Linked DNA regions of Anaerosoma tenue. The main gene of each other region encodes a partner of the protein of the gene in region 2 in a complex. Links are inferred from orthologs where the notes say so. Each region holds a gene or a part of one and is shown on either strand. Other genes may lie near its edges. The genes, in order: dnaG and dnaB.

The links.
Region 1: the proteins of dnaB (region 2) and dnaG are in contact, whole or in part, in a crystal structure (PDB 2R6A), measured with the Geobacillus stearothermophilus proteins. The link is inferred for Anaerosoma tenue from one-to-one orthologs. Residues at the interface, in WP_033016901.1 of Geobacillus stearothermophilus: Ser13, Glu15, Ala16, Gln18, Glu91, Leu92, Asp94, Ala95, Val96, Pro97, Thr98, Ala99, Ala100, Asn101, Tyr104, Tyr105, Ile108; in WP_049624496.1 of Geobacillus stearothermophilus: Lys456, Leu457, Leu458, Pro459, Ala460, Asn463, Ala464, Leu467, Leu535, Leu536, Ile537, Ala538, Gln544, Glu545, Asp548, Tyr549, His552.

Annotation. Positions count from the first base shown.
Region 1 is NZ_JALNTY010000001.1:168,851-182,543, forward strand. The notes cover bases 10,752-13,693. They hold dnaG (DNA primase), read left to right. Parts: upstream 10,752-11,277; coding sequence 11,278-13,110; downstream 13,111-13,693. Other genes in these bases: MSB02_RS00890 (sodium-translocating pyrophosphatase), read left to right, coding at 10,752-11,107; MSB02_RS00900 (RNA polymerase sigma factor), read left to right, coding at 13,116-13,693. Outside these bases: DNA repair protein RecO, read left to right, coding at 1-24; MSB02_RS00860 (Ppx/GppA phosphatase family protein), read right to left, coding at 53-994; MSB02_RS00865 (glycine--tRNA ligase subunit alpha), read left to right, coding at 1,149-2,063; glyS (glycine--tRNA ligase subunit beta), read left to right, coding at 2,060-4,132; MSB02_RS00875 (pyruvate, water dikinase regulatory protein), read left to right, coding at 4,136-4,954; ppdK (pyruvate, phosphate dikinase), read left to right, coding at 5,079-7,796; MSB02_RS00885 (deoxyguanosinetriphosphate triphosphohydrolase), read left to right, coding at 7,873-8,901; more of MSB02_RS00890, read left to right, coding at 9,023-10,751. UniProt on the Escherichia coli protein: RNA polymerase that catalyzes the synthesis of short RNA molecules used as primers for DNA polymerase during DNA replication.
Region 2 is NZ_JALNTY010000002.1:282,832-299,808, forward strand. The notes cover bases 2,420-5,398. They hold dnaB (replicative DNA helicase), read right to left. Parts: upstream 4,599-5,398; coding sequence 3,240-4,598; downstream 2,420-3,239. Other genes in these bases: MSB02_RS06380 (NAD(P)/FAD-dependent oxidoreductase), read right to left, coding at 2,420-3,211; rplI (50S ribosomal protein L9), read right to left, coding at 4,662-5,261; MSB02_RS06395 (DUF2232 domain-containing protein), read right to left, coding at 5,326-5,398. Outside these bases: MSB02_RS06375 (cell wall-binding repeat-containing protein), read left to right, coding at 1-1,823; more of MSB02_RS06380, read right to left, coding at 1,829-2,419; more of MSB02_RS06395, read right to left, coding at 5,399-6,336; rpsR (30S ribosomal protein S18), read right to left, coding at 6,317-6,580; MSB02_RS06405 (single-stranded DNA-binding protein), read right to left, coding at 6,663-7,091; rpsF (30S ribosomal protein S6), read right to left, coding at 7,145-7,438; MSB02_RS06415 (murein hydrolase activator EnvC family protein), read right to left, coding at 7,584-8,549; MSB02_RS06425 (potassium channel family protein), read right to left, coding at 8,919-9,584; MSB02_RS06430 (potassium channel family protein), read right to left, coding at 9,588-10,229; MSB02_RS06435 (DUF5679 domain-containing protein), read right to left, coding at 10,442-10,588; MSB02_RS06440 (lipoprotein intramolecular transacylase Lit), read right to left, coding at 10,669-11,343; MSB02_RS06445 (GGDEF domain-containing protein), read right to left, coding at 11,347-12,597; cytochrome c biogenesis protein CcsA, read left to right, coding at 12,727-13,689; MSB02_RS06455 (hypothetical protein), read left to right, coding at 13,700-14,338; MSB02_RS06460 (M28 family peptidase), read right to left, coding at 14,335-16,167; MSB02_RS06465 (hypothetical protein), read right to left, coding at 16,267-16,596; hcp (hydroxylamine reductase), read right to left, coding at 16,599-16,977. UniProt on the Escherichia coli protein: The main replicative DNA helicase, it participates in initiation and elongation during chromosome replication. Travels ahead of the DNA replisome, separating dsDNA into templates for DNA synthesis.

The DNA.
Region 1 (13,693 bases), on a different replicon or contig from region 2:
GCGTCCCTCGGCGCCGCCCGGTAGGTCGCCGGGCTACGACGACGCATCCGGTTCAGGCGGGGTCGCCGGGCGTGGAGAGGCCCGCCATCTCGAGCAGCAGGCCTTCCCGGATACCGCGCCGGTTCGCGGCGATGGTGCGCGTTCCCAGCAGGTCGAAGAGCTCCATCATCACGAGCGACCCCGCGAGGACGGTCTCGGCGCGGTAGGGCGGTATCCCCGGGATCGAACCCCGCTCCTCGATGGGGAGCGCCGCCACCTCCGCGGCCACAGTCTCGATCTCGCCGAGAGGGACCGTGACGCCATGGACGTCGAGCGGGGAGGCTCCCGTGCGCGCCGCGGCGGCCCCCACGAGGGAGGTGATCGTCCCGCCGCTGCAGACCGCCAGCCGGGCGGGGCGGGGCGACGGCCCGAGCGCGTCCTCCAGCTCCCTCCGAATCGCGCTGCGGGTCTGGGCGATCTCGTGCGATGCGGGGGGATCGGCGAAGGATCCGAACCGCGCGGTGACCGTGACGGCCCCAAGGGGGAGCGAGACGATGGTCTCCGCCGATCCGTCGCTGGCGAGGACGACCTCGAGCGAGCCGCCGCCGATGTCGGCCACGCAGACGCGGCCGGACAGGTCGAAGTTGGCGGCCGCGCTCGCCAGCGCGAGCTCGGCTTCGCGCCGGCCGTCGATCACCTCCACAGCCACCCCTGTCTCGCGTTCGACGCGCTCGATGAACTCCGCGCCGTTGTCGGCCGAACGCACCGCTGCGGTGGCGACGGCGCGCACGGCGGTGGCTCCGTGGGCGGACGCGAGCGCGACCATGTGACCGACGGCGTCGAGCGAGGCGGCGATGCGGTCCTCGGCAAGGCGACCGGTGGCGAGCAATCCTGACGCAAGCCGGGTCCGGATGCGTTCATCGGCTATCACGCGCATGGCGGTGGAGCCTAACACCTCCGCCACGGTCCCACGCACCGCGTTGGAGCCGATGTCGACCACTGCGACGCGTTTCATGCCCCCACCATCCCCCTCGCCTGCAGCCGTATAGGCCGCCAGAGACAGTCTAGCAGCGTGGGATGACACGCCCCGGCGCGCGCCTGGTGTACACTGTCTGCCACGTTCCGGAGCGCCGTTCCGCGGCGCCGACAGACGACGAAGCGGGGAGTGAATGGCACTCGACTTCCAGGAGATGATCCTAGCCCTCCAGCGGTACTGGGCCGAGCAGGGGTGCGTGCTGCTTCAGCCGCACGACATGGAGGTGGGGGCCGGGACGTTCCACCCGGCCACGACGTTGCGCTCGCTCGGACCCGACGCCTGGCGCTGCGGCTACGTGCAGCCGAGCAGGCGTCCCACCGACGGCCGGTACGGCGAGAACCCGAACCGTTTGCAGCACTACTACCAGTACCAGGTGATCCTCAAGCCATCGCCCGACGACGTGCTCGACCTGTATTTCGACTCTTTGCGCGCGATCGGCATCGAGCCGGAGCAGCACGACATGCGTCTTGTGGAGGACGACTGGGAGTCGCCCACCCTCGGCGCGTGGGGCCTTGGCTGGGAAGTGTGGCTCAACGGCATGGAGGTCACGCAGTTCACGTACTTCCAGCAGGTGGGCGGCATCGAGTGCGATCCGGTTCCCGCTGAGATCACCTATGGTGTGGAGCGCCTCGCGATGTACATCCAGGGCGTCGACTCCGTGTACGACCTGGTGTGGGCGCCCGGTTTCACCTACGGCGACGTGTTCCTGCGCAACGAGCGCGAGCAGTCGCGCTACAACTTCGAGCTCGCCGACACCGCCATGCTGCGGGGTCTGTTCGACATGCACGAGGCCGAGAGTGCACGTTTGCTCGCCGCGGGAGCCGTGCTTCCCGCCTACGAGCAGGCGCTCAAGTGCTCGCACTACTTCAACTTGCTCGACGCGCGCGGGGCGATCGCGGTCACCGAGCGCGTGAGCTTCATCGGGCGTATCCGCACGCTCGCCCGAGGCGCCGCCGAGGCGTACGTGGCGTCTCCGGAGGTCGGCCGTCGCGACGTCCCGTACCTCCCGCACGCCGCTTCGCAGGCCGAAGGCGGTGATGCCGAATGAGCCGCACACTGCTCTTCGAGATCGGCGTGGAGGAGGTGCCCTCGGCGCCGCTGTACGACGCGGTCTCGCAACTCAAGGAGCGCGCCGCCAAGGCGCTCGGAGACGCCCGTCTCGGCTATGACACGATCGAAGCGTACGGTTCGCCGAGGCGTCTCGCGCTCGTTGTCACCGGGTTGGCCGGGCGGCAGGACGACCTGTCACTCACGGTGAAGGGTCCCGCCGTCAAGGCGGCGTTCGACGCCGAGGGGAACCCCACGAAGGCCGCGGAGGGCTTCGCGCGCAGCAGGGGCGTTGCCGTTGACGCGCTCGAGCAGGGTGAGATCGACGGCGGGCAGTACGTGTTCGCGCGCGTGGAGGAGCAGGGCCGTGACGCCGCCGAGGTGCTCCCGGGCGTGCTGGAAGCGCTCGCGGGCGACCTCGACTGGGCCAAGTCGATGCGGTGGGGAAGCGGGACGACACGCTTCATCCGCCCCGTACGCTGGCTGGTGGCGTTGCTCGACGACGAGGTGCTGCCGGTACGGTTCGCCGGTCTCGAGGCCGGTCGCACCACCTCCGGTCACCGGTTCCTTTCCGGCCCGATGGAGATCGGGGCGGCTGGCGAGTATCTGGACGCGATGTGCCGGGGTCACGTGCTCGCCGACCCCGCGGAACGCGCCGAGACGGTGCGCAGGCAGATCGACGAGGCCGCCGCGTCGCTCGGCGCCACGGCGGTGGTGCCCGAGAAGACCTTCGCCGAGGTCGTGAACCTCGTGGAGTTCCCCACCGTGGGTATCGGCCGGTTCGACGAGCGGTTCCTCGCCGTTCCCCGCGAGATCGTCGAGGAGGCGATGGAGAGCCACCAGCGGTACTTCCCGGTGGAAGGACCCGACGGCGAGCTGCTCGACCGCTTCATCGTGGTGCACAACGGCGACCCGGCGCGGACCGGCACGATCGTGGCGGGCCACGAGCGCGTGATCAGGGCGCGTCTGGCCGACGCGGCCTTCTTCGTGGACGAGGATCTCGCTCACCCGCTCGAGGAATACGTGCAGCGGCTGGAGACGATCGTCTTCCACGAGAAGCTGGGTTCGCTCGGCGCCAAGGCGGCCCGCGTGGAGGCGCTCACGCGGGCGCTGGCCGAGGCCGTGGACGCACCCGCCGACGAGGCGGCGTATGCGGTGCGCGCGGCGCACCTCGCCAAGGCCGACCTCGTCACCCACGCGGTGGTGGAGTTCACGTCGCTGCAGGGCGTGATGGGCATGCGCTACGCGCTCGCCGCCGGAGAGGCCGAGGGTGTGGCCGAGGCCATCGTGGACCACTACCGTCCCCGGTTCGCCGGCGACGCGCTGCCGCGGTCGCTCGCGGGCATGCTGGTGTCGATCGCCGACAAGCTCGACACGATCGTGGGCATCTTCGCGATCGGCCAGGGTCCCACCGGCTCGGCGGATCCGTACGCGTTGCGCCGCTCGGCCATCGGCGTGCTCACGATGATGGTGGACGGCGGCGTACGCTTCGATCTGGACCGGGGCATCGCGGCCGCGCTCGCGGGCTACGTCGATGTGCTGCCGGACCTCGACCCCAACGAGACCGGGGCGACCGTGAAGTCGTTCTTCGACGGCCGGCTCGCCGTGATGCTCAAGGACCGCGGTTTCGCGTATGACGAGGTGGACGCCGTGATGGCCGTGGCCTCGGCCGATCCGGCCGACACGTTGCGCCGGATCTCGGCCCTGGCCGCGTTCCGCACCACCGAGGCCGGCGCCGACCTGTCGGTCGCGTTCCGGCGCGCCGCGAACCTTGCCGACCCCGCGGCCGGAGACGAACCGGCGCGCGAGCTCATGGGGCCGCAGGAGGACGCGCTCGCCGATGCGCTCGACCTCGCGTATCGCGATGTGGGACGGCTCATGACCGTGGAGCGCGACTACGACGCCGCGCTCGCGGCGCTGGCGGAGCTTCGCGGTCCGGTGGACGACTTCTTCGAGACGGTGCTCGTGATGGACGAGGACGAGCGGCTGCGCACGAACCGGCTCGCGATCCTGAACCGCCTCGGGGGCCTGTTCGCCGACTTCGCCGACTTCGGCAAGCTCACGGGATAGCCGGTGGCGGAGCGCCCGTACACCATCCACGTGGTATCCGACTCGCTCGGCGAGACGGGGGAGACGGTCGCGCTCGCGGCCGTCTCGCAGTTCACGCCCAACGCGTTCCGCATCGAGCGGCTGCCCAAGATCTCCAGCGCCGAGGACCTGCGCCAGATCGTGAAGGAACACTGCGGGCGCGACTGCATCTTCTTCTACACGCTCGTGGACCGGAATCTCCGCGCGGAGATGGAGCGCCTTGTGGCCAACGGCGTGATCGGCGTGGACCTGCTCGGCCCCGCGGTGAAGCTGCTCTCGGAGGTCGTGGGTTCTGCGCCGAGCGGCGAGGTGGGCCGTATCCGCCGCACCGACGAGGGGTACTTCGACCGGATCGAGGCGATGGAGTTCGCGGTCAAGCACGACGACGGACGCAATCCCGAGGAGCTCGCGCAGGCCGACATCGTGATCGTGGGCGTCTCGCGCACCTCCAAGACGCCGATCTCGATGTACCTGGCGTTCAAGGGGTGGCGCGTGGCCAACGTGCCGCTCGCGCCCGGCGTGGATCCGCCGCGGGAGCTGTTCGACCTCGATCCGCGCAAGGTCTTCGGTCTTGTCACGAGCGCGGACACTCTGCTCACGATCCGCCGGGAGCGGATGCGGGAGCTGGGTACGTATGTCCACGGGTACGCGGAACGCGAGGCGGTGGAGGCCGAGCTTGCCGAGGCGCGCAAGCTGATGCGGCGTCTCGGGTGTCTGGTGGTGCACACCGAGAACCGCGCGGTTGAGGAGTCGGCGCAGGAGATCCTGCGGCACGTCGGCGCGGTGATGGAAGTCAAGGACTGAACCGCCCGGCATAGCGTCCGCGCCGGGAGTCGGCCTGACCCGGTTTCCGGGTCCGGGCAGCCATCCTGTACGGTATTATTGTCTGCACGTTCGTCGGGGGATCCAAGGAAAGCGAGGGAGCGAGTTGGCTGACACGAAGCGCATCTACGCATTCGGCGGCGGTCAGACCGAGGGCGGCAAGGACATGAAGTTCGTGCTCGGTGGCAAGGGCGCCAACCTGGCGGAGATGGCCAACATGGGGCTGCCGGTCCCGCCGGGCTTCACGATCACCTGCCAGACGTGCATGGAGTACTACAACGCCGAACCGCCGGCGTTCCCCGAGGGTCTTGCCGAGGAGATCTCCGCCAACGTGGCGGTCCTCGAGGAGAAGATGGGCAAGAAGCTCGGCGACGACAGCGACCCGCTCCTCGTGTCGGTGCGCTCCGGCGCCGCGTTCTCGATGCCCGGCATGATGGACACGGTCCTCAACCTCGGCCTGAACGAGAAGTCGGTGCAGGCGCTCATCGCCAAGAGCGGCAACGAGCGCTTCGCGTGGGACAGCTACCGCCGCTTCATCCAGATGTTCAGCAAGGTGGTGCTCGACGCCGACGGCGACCTTTTTGAGAACGCCATCGTGAAGATGAAGCAGGACCGCGGCGTGGAGAACGACACCGAGCTCACCGCCGACGACATGAAGGAGCTTGTGGCCGACTTCAAGCGCCTCGTGGCCGAGCATGTGCCGGCCGAGGAGTTCCCGCAGCTCGCCGTGGACGGCGCGGTCGTCTTCCCCCAGGACGTCTCGCAGCAGCTGCACCTGGCGATCGAGGCGGTCTTCCGCAGCTGGAACAACCGACGTGCGCGCGACTACCGCCGCATGGAGAAGATCGACGACGACCTCGGCACGGCGGTGAACGTGCAGGCGATGGTCTTCGGCAACATGGGCGAGACCTCCGGCACCGGCGTGGGCTTCACCCGCAACGCCGCGGATGGCACCAGGGAGTACTACGGCGACTTCCTCACCAACGCGCAGGGCGAGGACGTGGTGGCCGGCATCCGCAAGACGCGGCCGATCTCCGAGCTGCCCGACGTGCTTCCCGAGGCCGGCAAAGAGCTCTATCGCGTGTTCGAGGTGCTCGAGCAGGCCTACCGCGACATGTGCGACATCGAGTTCACCATCCAGGAAGGCAAGCTCTGGATGCTGCAGACCCGTATCGGCAAGCGTACCGCCCGCGCGGCGCTCAAGATCGCGGTGGACATGGTGGACGAAGGCCTCATCACGCGCGAAGAGGCCGTGATGCGCATCAACCCCGCGCATCTCGACCAGCTCATGCATCCGCAGTTCGACACCACGGCCACCTACGACGTGCTGGCCAAGGGTCTGAACGCGAGCCCCGGCGCGGCGGTGGGCGAGGTCGTCTTCAGCGCCGATGACGCGGAGGCGGCGGCGGCCGAGGGCCGCAAGGTGATCCTGCTCCGGTGGGAGACCAACCCCGACGACCTGCACGGCATGGTGGCCGCCCAGGGCATCCTCACCAGCCACGGCGGCAAGACGTCGCACGCGGCGGTCATCGCCCGCGGGATGGGCAAGCCGGCGGTCTGTGGCGCCGAGGCGCTCAAGATCGACATGAAGGCCAAGCAGGCCACGGTGAGCGGCAAGGGCGTCGTGCTCAAGGAGGGCGACATCATCTCGATCGACGGCACGAGCGGCATCGTGGTGCTCGGTGAGGTGGCGCTCGTGCAGCCCGACGTCTCGGGCGACATGGACACCATCCTGGCGTGGTCCGACGAGTTCCGCACCACAGGTGTGCGCGCCAACGCCGACACACCTGATGACGCCGCTCTCGGCCGCACATTCGGCGCGGCCGGCATCGGGCTGTGCCGCACCGAGCACATGTTCCTCGGCGAGCGTAAGGACATCATCCAGGACTTCATCCTGGGCGAGTCGGCCGAGGTGCGGCAGCGGGCGCTCGACAAGCTGCTCGAGGTGCAGACCGAGGACTTCCTCGGCATCTTCTCGGCGATGGACGGGCTGCCCGTCACGGTGCGCCTGCTCGACCCGCCGCTCCACGAGTTCCTGGATTCGCCGCGCGACCTCGAGGTGGAGATCGTGCGTGCCGAGTGCGGTGGCGCGTCCGCGGAGCAGCTGGCGCCCAGGCGCAAGCTCCTCGCGCAGATCGACGCCATGTCCGAGGCCAACCCGATGCTCGGGCTGCGCGGGTGCCGGCTGGGCATCACGTATCCCGAGCTCTACGCACTGCAGGTGGAGGCCATCACGCGCGCGGCCTGCGAGCTGAAGAAGCAGGGCAAGGACCCGCGTCCCGAGATCATGGTGCCGCTGGTGAGCGTGAAGGCCGAGCTCGCAACGCTCCGCGAAGAGATCGAGACGGTCATCGTCCGGGTGTCGCAGGAGTGCGAGGTGGACATCATCATCCCGGTGGGGACGATGATCGAGCTGCCGCGCGCCGCGGTGTGCGCCGATGAGATCGCCGAGGTAGCCGACTTCTTCAGCTTCGGCACGAACGACCTCACCCAGACCGCATTCGGCTTCAGCCGTGACGACATCGAAAGCAAGTTCCTGCCCAAGTACCTGGAGCGCAAGGTGCTGCCGCGCAACCCCTTCGAGACGATCGACGACGGCGTGGCCAAGCTCGTGTCGATGGGTTGCGAGCGGGGCCGTTCCACCAATCCCAAGATCAAGCTCGGCGTCTGTGGCGAGCATGGCGGCGACCCCGAGAGCGTGCACACCTTCTACGGCATCGGCCTCGATTACGTGAGCTGCTCGCCGTACCGGGTGCCGCTGGCGCGGCTCGCGGCGGCGCAGGCGGCGCTCGCCGAGACCGCCCAGGGCTCGGACAACCGCTAGGACCTCGCGACGAGGGCGCCGGCCCGCACCGGCGCCCTCTTTCGCACCCGTTGGGGAGGCGATGGTGGACACGCAGGTGATGACGCGAGAGGCGTACGAGGCCGCCGAGGCCGAGCGGCTCTCGCCGCGCGCCGCGCTCTCGTCGGCATCCAGAGGCCGGGAGAGGTCCACCGGGCGCGACCCGTACCGGACCGACTACCAGCGCGACCGCGACCGCATCATCCACTGCAAGGCGTTCCGCCGGCTGTCGCACAAGACGCAGGTGTTCCTCGCGCCCGAGGGCGACCACTACCGCACGCGGCTCACGCACACGCTCGAGGTGTCGCAGATCGCGCGGTCGGTGGCCCGGGCGCTGCGGCTCAACGAGGACCTCACCGAGGCGATCGCCCTCGGCCATGACCTGGGCCACACGCCGTTCGGACACATCGGCGAGTCGGCGCTCAACGACGCGCTGAAGACCGCCAAGCGCAAGTACCCCTCTGCGCCGTATCCGTTCCACCACAACGTGCAGAGCCTGCGGATCGTGGAGTCGCTGGAGTACGAGGGCAAGGGCCTCAACCTCACGTGGGAGGTGCGCGACGGCATCCGCTGTCACACGGGTCGCAAGCGCGCATCCACGCTGGAGGGGCAGGTGGTGGCCATCTGCGACCGCGTGGCGTACGTGAACCACGACATCGACGACGCGATACGCGGCGGCGTGCTCACCGCTGAGGATCTGCCGCGCGGGCCGGTCGACGTGCTCGGCGGCACCATCAACGAGCGCATATCCACGATGGTCACGAGCCTGGTGGAGACCACGGCCGTCTCGGAGACGGTCACGATGGCCGACGACATCTACAAGGCGATGATGGACCTGCGGTCGTTCCTCTTCGACAACGTGTACCTCTCGCCCAACGCGAAGGCCGAGGAGCCCAAGGCCTACAACGTGGTCAAGACGCTCTTCGAGCACTACATGGCCGAGCCGGACGACCTGCCGATCGACGATCGTCCGGAGGATCCGGCCGACCTCGCGCGTGCGGTGACCGACTACGTCTCGGGCATGACCGACCGCTTCGCCATCCGCACGTACGAGAAGCTCATGATCCCCAACCGGTGGCGCGTGTAAGCGGCGTTACCGTCCTGTTGCCGCACCACACTCGTTCGGCTATCATCGCCAGAGCGCCGAGGGGGTCACGAGGGGCTCCCTGGGCTGCTTACGTATTCGCCATGAAGGGAGACGCACGTCCATGGAGCAGTGGATCGCTTGGTTCGCTCCGGTAGCGGCCGTCATCGGTTTCGGGGTGGCGCTCTACCTGGCTAACTGGGTACTCAAACAGGATCCGGGCAACGAGCGGATGCAGGAGATATCGAAGGCCACGCAAGAGGGCGCGCTCGCGTTCCTTGTCCGTGAGTACCGGGTGCTGATCGTCTTCGCGCTCGTGGTTGCGCTGATCATCGTCGTGGTACCGGCGATGCCCTGGCTGACGGCGGTGGCATTCCTTTCTGGCGCGCTGCTCTCCGCAGGCGCGGGCTACTTCGGCATGCACATCGCCACCCGGGCGAACTCACGTACCGCACAGGCCGCAACCGACGGCGTTCACAAGGCGCTCACGGTGGCGTTCCGCTCCGGCCTCACGATGGGCCTGACGGTCGCGTCGTTCGGTCTCGGCGGGCTGAGCCTGTGGATCATCTTCCTCATCATCAACGGCGATAGCCCGCAGCCCGAGGTCGTGAACGGCTTCGCCATGGGCGCCAGCTCCATCGCGCTGTTCGCCCGTGTGGGCGGCGGCATCTACACGAAGGCGGCCGACGTGGGCGCAGACCTCGTCGGCAAGGTCGAGGCGGGCATCCCCGAGGACGACCCGCGCAACCCGGCGGTCATCGCCGACAACGTGGGCGACAACGTGGGCGACGTGGCCGGAATGGGCGCCGACCTCTTCGAGAGCTTCGTGGGCTCCATCCTGGCTCCAGTGGTGCTTGCCGTGTCCCTGTGGGGCATCGCCGGCGCCGGGTTCGATTCGATCGACTTCATGTACGGCGTCACGGCGCCGCTGCTCATCGCAGCCATCGGCATCATCATGTCGATCTTCGGCCTGTTCGCTGTCCGGGCCAAGGAGGGCGGCAACCTCCATGGCGCGCTGAACATGGGCACGTACGTCGCCGCATCTTTGCAGGTCGTGGCGATGGGGCTTCTGTTCTGGCACTGGTCCACCCGCGTGGGCTCCGACCCCGCGCGCCTGTGGTTCTTCGCGGCGGTGCTGGCCGGTCTGATCGCAGGCATCGCGATCGGCAAGATCACCGAGTACTTCTGCTCCGACCACTACAGCCCGGTGAAGAAGATCGCCGAGGCTTCCGAGACCGGTGCGGCCACGAACATCATCGCGGGCCTCGGCACCGGCATGATGTCCACGGCGCTGCCGATCCTCGTGGTGGGCGCTGGCATCATCGTGGCGTTCCTCGCAGGTGATGCGGCCTACGATGGTGGCGGCATCTACGGCATCGGCCTCGCCGCGCTCGGCATGCTCTCGATCACGGCGATCACGGTGGGCGTGGACGCCTACGGTCCTGTGGCCGACAACGCCGGCGGTATCGCCGAGATGGCGCACATGGGCAAGGATATCCGCACGATCACCGACTCGCTCGACAGCGTGGGCAACACCACCGCGGCGATCGCCAAGGGCTTCGCGATCGGCTCGGCGGGTCTCACCGCCCTGGCCCTGTTCGTGGCGTTCCGCACGTCGCTCGTGGCCGGTGGTGTGGCGATCGACATGAGCCTTGAGAACCCGTATGTGATCGTGGGCCTGTTCGTCGGCGGCATGCTGCCGTTCCTGTTCGGCGCGCTCACCATGGGCGCCGTCGGACGCGCGGCGTTCTCGATGATCGGCGAGGTGCGCCGCCAGTTCAAGGAGATCCCCGGCATCATGGAGGGCACCGGCAAGCCCGACTATGCCGCGTGCGTGGACATCTCGACGAAGGCAGCGCTCAAGGAGATGGTCGTACCGGGCGCCATCGCTGTGGCCGCACCGATCGTGGTCGGTGTCATCCGGGTGGACATGCTCGCGGGCCTGCTCGCCGGCGCGCTCGTGACCGGGTTCCTGCTCGCCGTGTTCATGGCCAACGCGGGTGGCGCGTGGGATAACGCCAAGAAGTACATCGAGGGTGGCCAGCACGGTGGCAAGGGCTCCGAGGCTCACAAGGCCGCGGTCGTGGGCGACACCGTGGGCGATCCGTTCAAGGACACCAGCGGTCCGTCCATGAACATCCTCATCAAGCTGATGACCGTCGTATCGCTGGTGTTCGTGCCGCTCTTCATCGCGGTGCACGGCGGCTAGGCGCAAGGAACGCTCAAGTCGTTGCTCCCGGGTGCCGATGACGGTGCCCGGGAGCACGTCGTTACGGCGGCCGCGTATGCGCCGTGATCGAAGGCAATGCGGCATCACCCCGGGCGGGGCGCCCGCTTTCGGGTATCTATCTGTGACCGGACCGCTGGATCGGAGGTGTCATGGGACGTATCGCCGATGAGGATGTCGCGCGCGTCCGTGATGCCACCGACCTCGTGTCACTCGTCTCGGAGACCGTCGTCCTGAAGAAGAAGGGCCGGCTCTTCTGGGGCAACTGCCCCTTCCACGGCGAGAAGACCCCGAGCTTCAAGATCGATCCGTCCACGCAGTTGTGGCACTGCTTCGGGTGCAACCGGGGCGGCGACGCCTTCGGCTACGTGATGGAGGCCGAGCACCTCGAGTTCCCGGATGCCGTACGGCGGCTGGCCGAGCGCGCGCACATCGAGATCGTGGAGACCGGCGGGTCCGGCGTGCCCACGGGGCACAAGGAGCGGCTGATCGCCGCGTGCACCGAGGCCGCCGCGTACTTCCATCGGCAACTCGTGGCGGGCACCGCCTCGGGGGCCGGACAGGCCCGCGACTACCTCGCCCGGCGCGGGTTCGGGTCGGATGTGGCCAAGCGGTGGTCGCTCGGCTACGCGCCGCACGGACGTGACTCCCTGGTGCGTCACATGATCGACGCGGGGTTCACGCGCGACGAGCTCGTGGAAGCCAACCTGGCGCTCGCCGACGGCGCGTCGCTCAAGGACCGGTTCTTCAACCGCATCATGTTCCCCATCAACGACCTCCACGGCCGCACGATCGCGTTCGGCGGGCGGGTGGTGGGGTCGGGGGAGCCCAAGTACCTGAACTCCCAGGAGACGCCGGTGTTCCACAAGTCGGCCAACCTGTACGCGCTCGACCGTTCACGCAACGAGATCGTGTCCTCCGGCACCGCCGTGGTGGTGGAGGGGTACACCGACGTGATCGCGCTCCACGAGGCCGGGATTCGCACGGCCGTGGCCACGCTGGGCACGGCGCTCACCGAGCGCCACGTGAAGCTCCTCGGCAGGTTCGGGACGCGGGTGGTGTACCTGTTCGACGGCGACGAGGCCGGTCAGCGGGCGGCGCTCAGGGCCGCCGAGTTCCTGGATTGGGGCATCACGCCGGAGGCGGGGAGTTCGCGTGTCGACCTGGACGTGGCCATCATCCCTGGCGGCAAGGACCCTGCGGACCTCGTGACCACGGAGGGCGCCGAGGCGATGTCGAAGGTGATCGACGGCGCTCAGCCGCTGCTGCGCTTCACCATCGACAGGCGGCTGGAGGAGCACGATCTGGCGAGCCCCGAGGGGCGCAGCGCGGCGCTCGGGGCCGCAGCGGCCGTGCTGGCGCCGGTTCGCGGGTCGCTGCTCGCCCAGGACTACGTGATGTACATCGCCGGGCGGCTCGGCACCGAGTACGCCACCGTGGAGCGCGCGATACCCGCGAAGCGCCGGCAGCCATCGGCGGAGGCGTCCACACAGGCGGAGGCGGCGGCGCCGGAGCGCCGTCTGAGCGCCGAGGAGAAGACCGAGCGTGAGCTGGTGCGGCTGGCGGCGATCGCCCCGTCGCTCCGTGGCGAGGCACGGCTTTTGCTTGCAGAAGGTGCCGTGGGCGGGGAGAAAGCACGCGCGCTACTCGAGATCGTCACCTCGGCGGATGATGCGGTGGGCGACGATCTTTATACGCGTGTGGCCGAGACCGACCGCGAGGCCGCCGGCGTGCTCGCCGGGTGGTTGGTGGACGCGTCGGAAGACGAACAAGTAGAATACGCGTTTCGGGAAGTGGCCGCCCGCGTCAAGGAGTTCGCGCTCGGGCGTCTAATCTCTAAGAAGAAGGGCGAACTCCAGGCATTGGACCCCGCGGGTGACGCGGAGTCGTACGATCGTTTGTTCGGCGAGATCGCCGAACTGCAGCGCGAGCGGGCCGCGATCCGGGTCCGTCCGCGCGCCGGAACAGAGGTGGAGGCGGAGTAAAGCACGTGACGGCTGCATCCAAGAAGACCGCACAAGAACCCGTACGCGAGCCCGCCGGGGAGGTCGCTCCCGCGCCCGCGGAAGAGAAGCCGGCCGCCAAGAAGGCGCCCGCCAAGAGGGCGTCGGCCGCGCCGGCCAAGAAGGCACCCGCCAAGAAGCCGGCAGCGAAGGCCGAGCCCGCCGAGGAGGCTCCTGCCAAGAAGTCGCCCGCAAAGAAGCCGGCGGCGAAGAAGGCGCCCGCCAAGAAGTCGGCGGCCACGTCGGCCAAGACCGCGCCCGAGCTCGAGCTCTCGGCGGTGAAGACCCTGGCCAAGATGGGCAAGGCCAAGGGCAACCTCACCGACGAGGAGATCCAGGGAGCGCTCTCCGACATCGACCTCTCGGAAGACCAGTTCGAGAACATCTACTCGTTCTTCCAGAAGAGCGGGATCGACATCGCCGAGGAGCACGTGCCCGACGACATCGGCGACGTGCCGGATGATGCCGACGACACCAGCTCCGATGACGACGGTGACGACGAGAACGAGGAGGTGGCCGCAGTCAAGGCTATCGAGAAGCCTGCGCCGAAGGCGGCTGCCAAGCG
Region 2 (16,977 bases):
GCGGCGCCACAGCGACGGCGCGCGCGGCCAATGTGGCGCAACGGATGAAGGCCGAACTCGGCGCCGCGATGCCCGACTCGGTGATCGTGGTGGACGAGTGGAGGGGCGCGGTCCTGGCCGGCCCGATCTCGTGGGCCCGCCATATCCCCATACTGATCGTCGACAACGTGAGCGCCGGTGACTGTTCCGTGCCCCCCGAGACCGCATCGATGCTCGACTCTCTGGACGTGTCCGAGATACTCGTGCTGTGGTCCGGGCGGCTCTCGGAACTCGACGCGATCCACTCGGGACTGTCCGAGTGGGTGTTTCCCGCCGTCATCGCTCACGAGGATCCGGGTGTGTTGTCGGTGCGCTTTGCCGAGGCGTGCGCCTACCGTGGATGGATCGGCTCCTGGAGTCTTGCAGGGATCATCAACGGAGACGCCACGGGCCCCTACGAAGCACTTGGAGCGGGTGCCGCACTCGGCGCCCAGGGGGCTCCTGCGCTGTTCACCCGGCCCGAACGCCTCTCCTACGTGGTCGACCGCTTCCTGTACGACTCAGCTGCACATCTCACCGACGTCTGGTTGTTCGGCGGGCTCACAGCGCTCGCGCCGACCATCGACGCCGCCGCCGCGGATCAGTCGGAGCCCGTCCCCCCGCTCCCGCCCGGAGCACACGCGGTGCCGGGCAACCGGCTCGTACTCGTGATGTGCGAAGAGACGACAGACGTCGTCGACGCGGAGTACCGGTTCTGGCGCGCATCGTCGCAGTTCGGCACGTACGCACCGATGATCTCAAGCGACGATCCCTTCTGGTGGGACACCCCGCTCGCGAACGGTACGACGTACTGGTACAAGGTATCCGTGGTCGATGCTGCCCGAGGGATCGAGGGGCCGATGTCCCCGCCCCTGTCCGCGCAGCCGGTGCCTGCCACGCCGCAGCGCGTATCGGGCACGGATCGCTACCAGACCGCAATCGCCATCTCCCGGTACAACTTCACCGAGACCGGGAGCGCGGTCATCGCCACCGGAGCCGACTACCCAGACGCACTCGCCGCCTCAGGGCTATGCGGACTCTACGACGCTCCGCTCCTTCTCACGCCAGCCAACAGCCTACCCCCCGGACTCCTCGGCGAACTGGAGCGTCTCGGGGTCTGGCGGGTCTTTCTGGCCGGTGGCACGAGCGTTATCTCAACATCGGTCGAGAACGCACTTCGCTCGGCGGGCTACTCGGTCACACGCTTCGCCGGCAAGAACCGCTACGACACCGCAGCGCTGATCGCCCGCCATGTCCTGGCTCGGAACGGGTCGCCCGAGGTGTTCGTTGTGCGAGGAGACGACTTCGCTGACGCGCTGGCCGTCTCACCCTGGGCGTACTGGTACCAGGTACCGGTTCTCCTTGTGCAGCCTGACGCGATACCCCCGGAGACCTCGAGCGTGTTCTGGGACCGCCACATCGAATTCGCGGTGGTGGCAGGAGGCCCGAACGCCATCTTGGACCGCGTGGCGGCACGACTGATGGTGGACGAGGGTATCCGGATCTACGGATCGAACCGGTACACGACGGCCATCGCACTCGAGCAGATCCTCGGCGCGCCATACCGTCCGTACTTCGCGCTCGGCGTTGCCACAGGTACGAATTTCGCCGATGCGCTTGGCGGCGGAGTGGCCTGCGGATCGTGGGCGTCACCGTTGATACTGACGAGCCCATCCGGGCTCGTGCCGGAAGCGAGGACGCTCGTGGACTCCACTGAGCCCACCGTGCAGTTGGTGGAGGTCTACGGCGGCGCCGTGGCTCTCCCCGAGAGTATCGTCACAGAGGTGCGTAACCTGCTCAGATAGCGCGCTCAGAGCCTGGCCGCTACCGCCCTCGCCGCAACGAGTCCACTCGCGCCCGACTGCACGAGGCCTCTCGTCACGCCTGCGCCGTCGCCCACCGCGTAGAGTCCGGCGATACGTGTCTGCAGGTCGTTGTCGAGCTCCAGCCGCGACGAGTAGAACTTCACCTCGATCCCGTAGAGCAGCGTCCCGTCGGAGGCGACGCCTGGTGCGAGCGCGTCGAGCGACTCGATGAACTCGAGGATGTCGGTGAGGTGCCGGTACGGGAGGACGAACGACAGGTCCCCGGGTGTCGCGCTTCGAAGCGTGGGCTCGACGATGGACTGCGCCAGGCGCTTGGCCGTGGAACGTCGGCCAGCGCGCAGATCGCCCAGGCGCTGTACGAGGATCCCTTCGCCGAGCAGGTTCGCAAGACGGGCTATCGACGTCCCGTACGTGATGGGCTCCTGGAACGGGCGCGTGAAACTCTGGCTCACGAGGACCGCGAAGTTGGTGTTGCCGGTCCGCTTGTCCGCATACGAGTGACCGTTCACGGTGACGATATCGCCGTAGCTCTCCGTGGTCACTTCACCATAGGGGTTCATGCAGAACGTACGCACCTGGTCGCCGAAGCTACGCGAGTACTGGATGAGCTTGGCCTCATAGAGGTGGTCGGTCAGCGGCTCCATCACCGGAGCGGGCACCTCCACCCGCACGCCGATGTCCACCGCGTTGTTGGCAAGCGGGATGCCGAGGGAGCGGGCCTGTCCGGCGAGCCAGTCGGCCCCGTCGCGGCCGGGGGCCGCTATCACCACGCCGGCGCGGATGCTCGTGCCGTCGGTGAGCTCGACCCCCTCCACACGATCATCGCTCGCGACGATGCGCGCCACCTCGGTGCTCGTGCGTATCTCCACGCCCACCTCGGCGAGATGATCGTGCATCGCCTGCAGCACGTCGGGTGATCGGTCGCTGCCGATGTGCCTGATCCGCATGGGGACGAGGCGCATCCCCGCGAGCGTCGCGTCGTGGACGAGCCTCTCGGCGGTCGAGGGATCGGGGCCGTGGACCTGCGGTGTAGCGCCGAAACGCAACCAGATGGCGTCGCTGTCGTCCACCAGCCGTTCGAGACTGTCCAGGCCCACGTACTCGCCCAGCCACCCGCCCACATCGGTGGAGAGGGTGAGCTTGCCGTCCGAGAATGCTCCTGCGCCTCCCCAGCCGGTCATGATCGCGCAAGTGGGGCAGTTCACGCACGAGGTCTCACGGGCGGGACACGAACGCTGTGCGATCGGCTTGCCCCGCTCGAGCAGGAGTATCCGCAGATCAGGGTGTGCGTGGATGATCTCGATCGCCGCGAAGATGCCGGCGGGTCCCGCCCCCACGATGATCACATCGTATCGGTCGTCGCCCATGACGATCCCCCTCCTACCGGTCCCGTCTCTACGGTGTGCGCGCGAGCGGCATGAAACGCGTGATGCGCTCGAGGTACGCCAGCCTACAGCTGTCCACGGGTCCGTTACGGTGCTTCGCCACGATGATCTCGGCCTCGCCCTTGCCCGGACGGTTGCCTTCGGCCTCCGCTGTGGGATCGGTGTTGCGGTCGATGAACATCACCACGTCGGCGTCCTGCTCGATGGCGCCCGATTCACGCAGGTCGGACAGCTGCGGCCGCTTGGACGTGCGCTGCTCCACCGCACGGGACAGCTGCGACAGCGCAAGGATCGGGCAGTCGAGCTCCTTGGCGAGGATCTTGAGGCCGCGGGAGATCTCGGCTATCTCCACCTGACGGTTCTCTGAGCGTCTTCCATGCGGCTGCATCAGCTGCAGGTAGTCGAGCACGATCAGCTTCTGACCCTGGTCTCTCAGCAGGCGGCGCGCCTTCGCGCGCACTTCGAGTATGGAGATGGACGGCGTGTCGTCCACCCACAACGGGATCGACCCGAGGCGCCCCATGGCCTGCATGAGCGCGGGCCAGTCCTCGTCGGCGAGATAACCCGTCCGCAGCTTCTGGGAGTCGACCCGCGCCTCGGCACAGAGGATCCTCTGCACGAGCTGGGAGGCGGACATCTCGAGGCTGAAGATCGCTGTGGACGCACCCGCTTTGGCGGCGTTCACGGCGATGTTGAGCGCGAGTGCCGTCTTCCCCACCGAGGGGCGCGCGGCCAGGATGATCAGATCGCCCCGGTGCATGCCCGCAAGGATCTTGTCCAGGTCGGGGAAGCCGGTGGGCACGCCGGTGATATGCGACTTGTGATCGTAGAGGTGCTCGATCTCCTCGAAGCCCGTCTTCATCAGGTCGCCGAGCGGCTGGAACCGTGAAGTGACGCGCTTGTTCGTGACATCGAACACGGCCTTCTCGGCACGCTCTACCACTTCATCGATGTCGTCGGGGTTCTCGTACGACATCACCTGTATCGCTGTGCCGGCGCCGATCAGCTGGCGCAGGAGCGACGTGCGCTTGACGATGCGCGCGTAGTGCTCGGCATTGGCGGCCGACGGCACCGCACCGGCGAGGTCGAGCAGGTACGGCTTCCCGCCGGCTGCCTCCAGGTCTCCGTTCGACTCGAGACGCGCGGCCACGGTGATCTGGTCGACCGCTTCGCCGCGCTGGTGGAGGTCACGGATCGCGCCGAATATGCGCTGATGCTGAGGCCTGTAGAAGTCCTCCGCCGAGACGAGCGCCAGGCAGTTCTCCACCGCATCGACGGAAAGGAACATGGCGCCGAGCACTGACTGCTCGGCCTCGTTGTTGTGCGGTGGGACCCGCTCTCGCAGAGCCTGCACAGCGTCGTCGGCCATCGAGCACTCCTTATCGGGCGTACGTGGCGCCGCCGGGCGGCGCCACCCTTGCCCGGCCTCGTACTACTCTTCGACTGGTTCGCCCTCGGTGTCGTCTTCTGCAGCCTCGGCCTCCGCGACGGCGTCAGCCTCGGCTTCCGCCTCGGCCTCCATGGCCTCCGCCTCGGCGACGATCTCCTCGGCAGTAGGGGCCTCGGGCTCGGCTACCGGCACGCCACCCAGCGGCACGACGTTGAGAGTCACCTGTGCGGTGACATCGTCGTACAACCGCACGTCGATCACGTGCTCGCCGAGGGTCTTGATGTGGCCGTGGAGATCGAGCTTCCTGCGGTCGACATCCACGCCGATCTGCTCGATGAGCGCGTCGGCCACCATGCCTCCGGTGACAGAGCCGAACAGCTTACCGGTGTCGCCGGCTTTGGCTTCGATGACGATCGAGCTACCCTCGACCTTCGCCGCCAGGACCTCGGCCTCGGAACGCTTGGCTTCTTCGCGCTTCTTGATGTTGTGCACCCGGGCCTCGAGCTGCTTGAGGTTGCCGGGGGTGGCCTGTATGGCCATCTTGCGGGGCAGCAGGTAGTTCGTGGCAAAGCCACGTGCGACCTCTATCACGTCGCCTTCCTTACCCCTGCCCTTCACATCGGACAAAAGGATGACTTTCATCGTCTCTCCTACTCGTTCCTCGCCGCTCCGCTGAAGCGGCGCGGTACAGTACTGCTTCGTTCGACTACGTTCCCGCAGGACCGTCCTTCCGGTCCCCGGGGGTGGCTCCATCCCTCGGCAATCGCCGGAGGTTGAGCCAGATGTCCGCCAAGCCGGTCAGACTGACCGCCGGGAAGAGCATCTCGGTCACACCCAGGATCGCGAACCCAAGGAACCGGAACGACCGGGAAACGCCTGCCCGGCGATACAGTCCCGCGAAGACCGCGACCCCCTGCAGGAGGAACACCATCCTGGCGACCACCAACAGGTTCATGCCCGCTTGTTCGACCACGGGAGCGGTCTCGGCCACGAAACGCCCTACCGCCAACGCGCCGACAGCGGCGATGGCAAGCAACGCCGTCTTCGGGTCGAGGTCGAGATCGGCCAGGGCCGGGAACCTTCTCACCCGCTGGTCGAACCGTGACGCCGATCCGGCGACGGCAGCGACCGCGAACAAGGCGGTCGCACCGCTCATCGTCACCAACAACGCAGGCCAGCCTTCCACGAACGCATCCACGAGCTCGTCCGCCATGCCGGCCAGGGCTGCCATCTCACGCGTGGCTGCCGTCACGTACTCCGTGGCGGAAAGACCTGCTCCTGATGCCAGTGATGCAACGGCTATCAGCTCGACCGCAGAAAGCACCAGAGTCACGATGCCTACTACGCTCAGCGCACCCAGCCGCTTGAGCAACCCTACTGTCAAGATACCGCACACCAGCAGCGAGACCGTCACCCACGCGAAGTGGACGTACGGCACACGCGCCGTGACCGGTACACCCATGAGCGGGACGAACAGGATGTATGCGGACACCGACGACAACGCCGTGGCGACCGCTCCACCCGCCACCGCACTCATGATGGCCACGGATCCGCGACCCCGCGCCCACAGCGCGGCGATCGCCGATGCCGCCACCGGAAGGCCTACGACCGGGTGGACGAGCACCACGAGCAGCGAGCCGGCGATCGCACCGATCACCGGAACGAGCGCGGCCCGACCGCCCTGGGCGGCCGAGGTGTCATCTCCGGCCCTTGCCATCGACCTTCCCGCTCACCACAGGCACCGCGTAAGGGATCAGTGCCATCTCGCGGGCGCGCTTGACGGCAGTGGCCACCTGGTGCTGGTGCTGCGCGCAGTTGCCCGAGACACGCCGCGGCTTGATCTTGCCGCGATCGGTGGTGTACTTGCGCAGCATGTTGATGTCCTTGTAGTCGATGTACTCGACCTTGTCCTTGCAGAACGCGCAGTAGCGCCGCTTCGGCTTACGTGCGTATTCGCTCATCTACGTACCTCCTTCCGGGCCCCGATGGGGCGGTGTCCGAAAGCCGCGGCGGAGAGGGGTTCCGCCTGCGACCGGTCTGTGCTTAGAACGGGATCTCTTCTCCGAGGTCATCGGCCGCAGAGCCGCCGGACGACGCCGAAGCGCTGCCGGAGCCGCCCGATCCGCTGTAACCGGAACCACCGCGCGAATCGAGGAACTCGATGTCGTCTGCGATGACCTCGATGGCGCTGCGCTTGTCACCCTGCTGGGTCTCCCACTCGCGCCACCGCAGCTTGCCGTCGATGCCGATCCGCATGCCCTTGGTGAGCATGCGGGACAGCGACTCTCCGCGCGCGCCGAACATCGTGACGTCGATGTAGTTGGGCACGTCTTCCCATGCCCCGCTGTCCGAGTTCTTCCGACGATCGTTGAAGGCGATCCTCATGCTGAGGATGTTCAGCCCGCCAGCGGTCGCCCGGAGCTCCGGATCGCGCGTGAGATTGCCCGTCAATACCACTCTGTTGATACTCATTGATGCCACCTTACCTCGTGAATCCGACCGTTTCTGGCCGACCGGATGTACCGCTACGCCAGGTCGTCACGACGGACGACCATGAAGCGAAGCACCTGGTCGGTGATGTTCAGGACACGGTCGAGCTCGGCAACGGTGGCGGCTTCAGCGTGGAACAGGACGACCTGATAGTCGCCCTCTTCGGTGTGATCGATCTCGTGGGCAAGCCGGCGCTTGCCCCAGACTTCCTCGGAGTCGATCGTGCCGCCATCTGCGGTCAGGATAGCCCGGATCTTCTCCAGGACACCCTCCCGCGCCTCGTCATCGAGGGTGGGGCGCATGATAAGCATGAGTTCGTAAGCCTTCAATGTTTCACCTCCCTTGGGCTTGTGCGGCCCCGGGACGTGAAGGCGATGCCCGGAGCAGGAAATGAAGCTCCCGGAGTGTAGCAGAGACCCGACCGTGTCACAACACGTTACCCCCGGCCTCTGACACACACGGGCGTATCTCCCTTCATCGCACGCACGCCAACGCCTTCGAACGTGCGAGGAGTGCAACCCCCAGCGCGAGAGCGCAGCCGACGGCCGTAGACGCCGCTGACGGGATACCCGGAACGCTCGACATGTGCGTCGAGCCGGCCCCCGTGCTCCTTCTCGCGCGTGGCTGCCGCGTGACGCCCGCGGCGCCGGATGCAGTGCGCACGCCCCCGTCCTCGATCAGCCGGGCGCTGGGACCCACATGACCGGCCACCACGGACCCGGTGTGCCCGGCGGTCGCATCGACCGGCTCACCGGCAGATGGAGCGATCGGGACAGACGACGAGGACCGAGAGGCGACATCCGTTCGGGCACGGGCAGAGGCCTCCTGCACGCCCATGATGATCACAGCCGGGCCACCGGTCGACATGCCGGCGTGGACGGCCTCTACTGCGGGAGCGGACGAGGATGGCACGTCGGGCACAGTGGCTCCTGAGACCTGCTCGCAGGACGCAGAGCCGCTGTCCGGAACCGCCGGAACCGGCAACATCGGAGCGGGGTCGCGGTATGCGTCACCCTCGCGCAAACCCATGTGCAGGTGAGGCACGCTCATCGAATCGTCGCCAGTGGGCGCAAGGCGCCCGACCACCTCCCCGGCATGAACCGTATCACCCACGGAGACGTGCAGTGCCTCGAGCGGGAGCAAGCTCACCCGTATCCCCTCGGCGATCTCGATGGTGACCGCACCGCATGTCCCGCCGCCATCGGCAGGCACCGGACCGGCGAACAGGACGCGTCCCGCCGCCGGTGCGCGCACCGGCGAGGAGGCGGGCGCAGCGAGATCGACCCCGCGATGGACACCGCCGACACACGACGCACCGAAGGGTGTGTCGATGGACGCACCGTCCACGGGCATGCACCACTCGGCACCGAATACGAGAGCGGAGCGCCCCAGCGATAGGAGGACGACGGCGCAAGCGATAAGGACGATGCGACGCTTCATGATCCACCCCTTCCAGACGGCCGGCCGAAGAGGGGGTGGCAGGCATGAACGAACACTTGTTCGTAGTATCACCGAGTAGCGGCTGGAGGGAAGTACGCTGGTGACGAGCGGCTGCACGGGCCGATGGGCGGCGACACTCGTCGCACGGACGGACGACGCATCGCACCGGACGCACGAAAGGGCCCGCCGGGGGCCCCTTCGGTCTGTGCGCTGGAGCGGGTGACGGGACTCGAACCCGCGACACTCGGCTTGGGAAGCCGATGCTCTACCACTGAGCTACACCCGCGATGCCTGCGTATTGTAAGGCACCGCTCGAACGAGCGGCAAATCTCGTCCGAAGGCTACGCCGCTACCCGTAGGACAGGGAGGTCACTCGCCGGTGAGCGCCTTCTTCAGCGCCCGTTCGTGCGCGACCTTTGTGAACGCGATGACCACGTCGCCGGGCTGCATCTCCGTCTGACCGTGAACCGGGATCGTGTCGTCGCCGCGGAGAAGCGCCACGATCAGACAGTCGGCCGGCAGGTTCAACTCGGCCACCTGCTTGCCGCACACCACGCACCGGTCGACCGGAAGTTCGATCTCCACGATCGCCATGTCGCCCTTGCGAAGCGCCATGAGCGTGCGCATGTCCCCGATGGTGGCCTCTTCCTCGATCAGGCGGGAGATGATCGTGGTTGAGGATATGGCCTCGATGCCGAGCGCGTGGAAGATGTGCTCGTTCTTGGGGTTGTTGACCCGTGCGACGGCGCGCGGCACGCCGAAGGCGATCTTGGCAAGCTGGCAGGCCACGAGGTTGTCGTCATCGTCACCGGTGGCGGCCACGAACACGTCGGCACGGGTAACGCCGGCGTCCTCTTGATACACGGAGTCGCACCCGTCACCGAGCACGATGAGCGGATCTCCCGGGAGCTCGGCCGCGAGCTTGCGGGCAACGTCCTCACGCTTCTCGATCACGGCCACGGCGTGGCCGTGATCGAGGAGTTGGCGGGCGAGGTACGACGCCACCTTGCCGCCGCCGTTGATCACCACGTACATGGCCTACCCCTTCATGAACCGTTCGACTTTGGGGAAGTACTCGTCCTTCACCGCCGCGAACAGGATGTCTCCCTCGTGCAGCACGGTGTCGTCATCAGGTACGTGGGCGGCCCGCCCCCGCATGATCGCGAATATCCTGAATCGGCGATCGACCTCCAGGTCCGAGACCCGATGGCCCTCGACGGCCTCCCCCGCCTGGAACTCGATGACCTCGATGTCCTCGACCGAGTTCAGGTGGTGTCCGTGCCCGGACTTGATCTTCTCCACGAGCGACTCGGCCACCAGCGTGGTGCCGCAGACATAGTCCAGGTCGAGCTGCTGGTACGTGCGCTCACGTACGGGGTTGTAGAGTCGCGCGACGACGTGTCGCACGCCGAAGATCTTCCGTGCCACCTCGCACGCCATGAGGTTGGTGTTGTCGAGGTCGGTGGTAGCGGCGAACGCGTCCGCCTCACGGACGCCCGCTTCCTCGAGGATGTCTTCATCGAACCCGAGGCCCCGTATGGTGACCCCGTTGAAGGAGCCGCCCAGTCGCTTGAAGGCTGTCTCGTCGCGGTCGATGACCACGACGTTGTGGCCCTCGACCGAGAGCATCGTTGCGAGTTGGGAGCCAACGCGCCCGCATCCGACGACGATGATGTTCATGGCCGAGCCGTCCCCCGATCCGCGTCGTGGGTGACCTGTCGCCGGCTGCGGCGACAACCGCTGACGCTACTCCTGGCATACCCTACCGTCAATACGCCCGACACGCACCATCGAGCCGTCCCGCTGGGGCGCAGCGGCCCCGTCCGATCGCCCGGGACGCAGGACGGGCGCCCCGGAAGGCGCCCGTCCGACAACACCGCGCACAGCGGTGGTTACTTGCCGATCTTGAAGATCTTGGTCCCACACTCGGGGCAGATGCCCTGGGTGGCCGGACGCCCGTTCTTCATGGTGATCTCCTTGGCGTCCTTGATCTCACGCTTGGCCTTGCACTTGACGCAGTAGCCTTCCTTAGCCGCCATGTGCCCTACCTCCTCGATCTGTCGATGACGTACCCCGGTGGGGTGCCGTTTAGCCGTGGGAGCTCGCTGCTCCGAGGCCACTATACACCGTACGTACCCTCTGTGAAGCGGGATCGGCGCCCAAATGCCCATAAGGCCGTCGCACACAGACCGATCAGGCCGCCCCACACGACCGCCGACCAGCCCCAGAACGGGAGTGGAAAGACTCGTATGAGCAGGGCGTCTTGGGGGAATACCCATGTGCCTTCAGCGAAGAACAGCTCGTGGAACCGCGTGAACAGCACGCCGAAGTCGGTAGCGCCTACGAGTGCCGCGAGGAGCACGGCGGTCGCCAGCGCCATCGCGGCCAGCGTAGCGGCCCTACGCACGGAGCGCCGGCCCGGCGTCGTGCGCAAGCGCATCACCACCCACACGGCCAGCGTCACCACCAGCACGAGCGTGATCGTACGCGCAGGGACGATCACGTCCCGGACGTCCACGAGGTGCGCCACCGCCGCTTCATCGAACGCCGGTCTTCCCTCCACCGACGCAGGCAACCCGGGCGCATCGCCGTCCGTCACGAACCGCCGCACCGCCTCGGCCATGTCCTCGGTCCCGCGCTCGCTCAGGCCGGTGCGAGCCGACGAGCCGACCAGGCCGGTCATGGTGCGCACGTACAGAGGAGTGGTGAGAACGCTCACCGTGACGCCCAGGACCGCGAGCGCCACGGCCGCTGCCGCGATCACGGGCTCGAGACGCGTGAGGAGCGCCTTCACCTGCTAGCCCTCCAGGGTGGCGGCGAGCGCCGCGCCGGTGGCGGAGGTCTTCACCGTGTTCCCCCCTGCCAGCACGGCGAGTGACAGCATGCTGTCCGCGGCGTCCAGGAGCGCCTCGGGGGTGTCACCGTCGGCCGGTGCGAACACAGCCCCCACACTCACCGTCACGCTTACGCCGCCCACGCGGGTCGACTCGACCGCCTGCCTGAACGTCTCGGCCACCGCAAGGACGCGGTCAGCCAGAGGCGTTTGGTCATCGAGACCGCGGGCCACCTCCGGTACGATCAGCGCGAGCTCCTCGCCGCCCACGCGACAGGCCGTGTTGACCTCCCAGCCCCCGCCGCCGGTGTCCGCACTGGCAACGTCTCTCAGCCTGCGTGCCACTGTGGCGAGGATCTCGTCACCGATATCGATCCCGAAGGTCCGGTTCACGTCACCCAGCCTGTCCACGTCGGCGACGATCAACCCGAGCTGGCGGTTGTTCCGTCGCGCTCTCTCGCACTCGGTGGCAAGCACTCGCTGGAAGTAGTGGCGATTGTGAAGCCCTGTGAAATCGTCGATGAACGAGCTCTCGCGCAGCTCCGCCTCACGCAACCTGATCGACTTCATCATCAGCATGCCCACCAGCGCCGCGCCGGAGAAGAGCGTGATCTGCCACAGATAGCGCACCACGACGTACGTGCCGTTGGCCTCGAGCCCGGAGGCGATGAAGGGGAGCTCCACGTGGGGCAGCCAGCCGAAGTACTCGCCGGTGAGCACTGAGCCGTACATCAGCGCTGCGCTCGCCACGAGCATCCACACGTGGGAGCGCCTTGGCAGGATGAACGCGCCTTCGAGGATGAACACCAGGTACATGGCGGAGAACCACGAGTACACGCCGCCGCTGTAGTGGATGAGCACGGTGGCTACGAGCATATCGAACAGCAACTGCGCCTGGTTCAGGAAGGCGACGTTGGCGACCTTGCGCACCGTGGCCTGATAGAAACCGTTGTACATGAGGACGAAGATCAGCCCGATCGCCGGTATCGTCATGTTGGCGATCAGCACTTCGAGATCGGTGGAGGTGGCGTACACGCTCGCGCCGACCACCGAGAAGCCCGCAAGCACCGCGACGATGGCCCAGCGCACCCGGATGACCAACTGTACGCGCTCCATGTTGGCGCGGAGCGCCTCGATATCGTATTGCGTAGGCTGCTCTCGCCACGACACGACCGCACTGCGCGCCAGCATCCTGGCGAACCTGCTCTGCTTCACGTCCGTCCTCCGTGAGAGGGGAGAACCGCCTGACAGGTGCCGAGTGTAGCACGCACCGGTTCGCCCTCCGCGCGCTCGCCGATATACTGTGGCGGTGGTCGACACCCTCTGCCGGGAGCCGCCGTGGTCATGCCCCAAACGATACTCGACGCACTCGATGCCTCCATCGGTACCCTTGCCTCGCTCGGGTCTGTCATCGCTCCCGCGATCGCCGTCGCCGCGGTGGCCGTGGTCGTGACCGCTCTCGGCGTCCGGCGCGCGCGTCCGCTCAGGATCGCGATGGGGGCGCTGGTCGTCGCACTCGCCCTCGGCGAGGTCCTGCTTGTCTGGTTCCACCTTCGTCTGTGGCAGCTGGCCGAGGTGATCGACCCGGTCACCGGGGCAACGGCCGGAACTTTCGCCGTCCCGCTGTGGATCGAGTCGGAGAAGTTGTACGTGTGGGCCCTCATTCTCGCGGTGATCGCGCTTGTGGCCCGGCGCAAGGGCGATGAACTGCGCCCGTTGCTCGGTACTGCGGCCGCCGCGCTGGCTATCGGCGCACTCGTATGGGGCCGACCGTTCGCCGACCCCCTTCCCGACTTCCTCGGCAGTTATCGCGCATACCTTGTCGCGTGGACGTCCGGTGACACGGGGATGGCGATGGGGCTCGCGCAGGGGTTGGCGGCATCGCGTCAGTACTACTACAACACGTGGTACATGTGGGCGCACCCGCCACTGCTCTTCCTGAGCTACGGTGCGTTCGTCGCGTCCTTCTTCGGCAGCATCCTGATGCTTGTCCACCGGCGCTCGTCGTACGAGCAGGTCGCGTACCGATGGGCCCGGCTCGGCTACCTCCCGCTGACGCTCGGCATGGTGGTGGGGATCCCGTGGGCGATCATCGCGTGGCAGGGTGAGTCGTGGTGGTGGTCGGGCAAGGTGAACATGTCGATCATGATGTGGCTGCTGTATACCGCGTACCTCCATGCCCGGCTGTACCTGCGCCGTCCGGGGATGTGGCGCGTGGTGGCTGCTCTCGCGGTGCTCTCGTTCGTTGCGCTCGTGCTCACGTATGTGACCACGTATGTGATCCCCGGCGCGCACTCGGTGGTGTGAGGAGATGTCTGTGGAGCGGAGCGCGCAGTCGAACGGGGCCAGGACATCGTGGGACTTCGCCCTGATCGCCATCACGGTGGCCCTGATGGGGGCGCTGGGCGTCCAGTCGCTCGTGGGGACGCTGTACACGTGGTGGGCGTACGCCAATGTGACCGGATGGGAGCGGAGCGGACAACCGCAGTTCATCGCCACGATGAACGCGGTCGCCGCGCCGCTCGTAGTGGCGCTCGTGGTGGTCATGGGACTGTGCGTGCCGAAACGGCTGCTGTCGCGGCGGACCCTGGTGGTCGTCTCAGCCGGGATGGTCGCCGCGGGTGGGCTCGCCGCGCTCATCACACGATCCGTCACGACCGGACTCACGGTCTACCTGTGCGCGGCTGCGGCCATCCAGGTGGTGGTGGTCGTCCTCACCCTCGCCGGGACGCAGGGGCTGCGCTACCTCTCGGAGAACCGGATCGCCAAGGCAGGCTCGGGGCTGCTGCACCTCGGGTTCATCGTGGCGGCGCTCGTGATCGTCGCGCTGCAGCGCTCGGCGGCGATGCTTCCCGCGTCGCTCCTGGCCGCCGCGCTTCTCACCATCGGCTCGGGGCTGGCGTTCTACGCGCGATCGTCATCGCGGGCGGCGATCGATGAGGAGACTGCCGGCTAGAGGTCGCGCACGAGCGCGGTCACGAACCGCACGGCCTGCTCGACCGTGGGCTCGGAGACCGCATCGATCGTGTCGGTGTGCCAGTGCCAGTTGGGGAGCCGTCCGTTGATGTCGAACGCCATCACGCTCATGGCGCGGTACCCGCGCGACAAGGCGACCGACGCGTCGCTCACCGTGCCGGTGCGCTCACGACCCTTCACGAGCATGTCGTTCTCGCGCGCAGTCCGCTTGGCCTGGGTCACGAGACGCCGGTCGGCCCGGTGCGTCGTTGCTCCGCCCTCCCGCGAGACGAACGAAAGACCGCCCGCACCCACGGTGTCGATGTTGATGAACATCGCGTCACGCAGATCCTCCCCGTACGCGTCGAGCAGCGTCCGCATCCCCCAGCCGCCGGCCTCCTTGGCCCCGGTGGCGACGAACCAGATCTCCTTCTCGGCAAGCGCGCGGTCGACACCGTCGGTCACCCGGCGGCGGATACGCGCCGCGATGGCCGAGGGGTCCGCATAGTCACCCGCATCGCTCTCGCCGGCGGCTCCCGCCTTGAAACCGAACTCGTCATCGTCGTCGAGGTTGTCCCAGGAGCCGATCTCCTTGCCCGCACGACGGACATCGAACCCTCGCCCGATGCCCAGCCAGTCGCGAAGGCCCCTGCCCTCATCCTCGTCGTCATCGCGCTCACGTCGTGAACGCGAGCGTCCACGTCGGCCGGATGGCTCCTCCTCGTACTCCTCTGGCTCCGGGACCTCGGCCACGGGTTCGGGCATCGCCTCATCCTCGAATCCCATGTCCATGCTCACCTGGCCCGGTACGGCCTCCTCGAGGTCCCACCCGGCTTCGGCGTCATCGAGGCCCAGACCCTCGTCCTCACGGTAGACGGATGTCTCGCCGCGGGGCTGCACGGATGTCCCGATACCGGTCGGCTCAACCTGCGCGGGTATGCCGATGTCAGTCGTCCGGAAATCGTCCATGCCGAGGTCGTCGATCTCGATCGGCAACTGTTCATCGCGAGTGGCCGGAGCGACCGGGCGGTACTCGAGGACGACGTCCTCGTCGAGCTCACCGGCCTCCTCGACGGCCTCCTGTCCGCGGCGCACCGGGGCGCGCCGCTGCGACTCCTCCACCTCGGGAACAGTGGCGGCCATGACCGCCAACATCGCAGCCACGCCGGAGGCATTGTCGTTGGCGCCGTCGGTGGCGTGCGAGAGCAGTTCCTTCTGAAGCGCGGCCGCCACCGGCACCAGCATCACGATGGCGCCAACAACCGCCACGTAGCCCGACCACGGCTTCCACGAAGCGGCGAACGGCAGCGCGGTCAGCGCGATCCAGATGGTCACGCCTACCGGGACCCACCGCGTGAGCACAGCGACGGTACCGAGATGACGCACGAATCCGGGGCTCGTGAGGAACGAGGGGCGGGCCGTGTCGTAATGCGCCACGATCACGACGCGCCGCAGGCGCTCGTTGCGTCGCGCCCGTGGCACGTGCCTGCCGATGAGGTTCTGGCTGGGACCGCTTCCCAGGTAGCGGGAGATGACCGGCTTGCCGGACGCATCAAGCCACACGAGCGCCGCCACGAGCGCGGCGAGCGCCAGCGCGGGAAGACTCCACCACACCGCAAGCACCGAAGCGCCGATCAGCAACAGGCCGTGCACTATCGTGGCCCGGCCGTCAGAGCGCGGGCAATCGAACTCCTGGCGCTCCACATCGACCCCATACGAGCGCATCGTGTCTTCGATGTGGTCCGCGGCACGCGACTCGGCATCGGTGGTAGCCGGTCGTGGGCCGATGGTGTCCGCGAGTTCGCGTATCTGCTCCATGACGAGCGACATGCGCACCTCCAGGCGGGTCTCGTTCCCGGGCGGCCGCGGCCCGGGGCCATCGCTGCCATGATAGCGCAGGCTGGTCACGGACGGCGCGCAAGCGGATGGCTACATGCCCATCCCGGGCATCCCTTCGCTGTGGCAGTCGAAGCACTCGCTCATCCGGTACGACGCATGCGATTCGACCACCGCGGGGTCGTCGCTGTGGCAGACGCAACCCGGGATCTCCACCGCCAGCGGGTCCGACCCGCCGGCGGGCGCGCTATCGGCCGCGTCCGCGGTCCCCGCCTGCGGATCGGAGGTGCCCACAGGCGTCGCCTGAGACGACGCCTGTGGGGTCACCGGTTTGCCGAAGGCGAACATCGCGGCCACCAGCACTGCGGCTGCAAGCACCACTACGCCGATGATGACCCCGGTGCGCTTCAGCGTCTCGTTCATGCCTATGCCGCGCTCTCGCCGAGGATGGCCTCAAGATCGGCACCCGCCGACTCGCCGATCGGCTTGATGTCGAAGTTGTCCACCAGCACCTGCAGCACCGCGGGGGTGATGAACGCCGGCAGTGTGGGGCCAAGGCGGATGTCCTTGATACCGAGATGCAGCAGCGTGAGCAGGATCGCGACCGCCTTCTGCTCGTACCAGGACAGGATCATCGAGAGCGGCAACTCGTTCACGCCCACCCCGAACGCCTCGGCAAGCGCGACAGCGATCTTGATGGCCGAGTACGCGTCGTTGCACTGGCCCACATCGAGCAAGCGGGGGATGCCGCCGATCTCGCCGAGCTGGTGGTCGAAGAAACGGAACTTGCCGCATGCGAGCGTG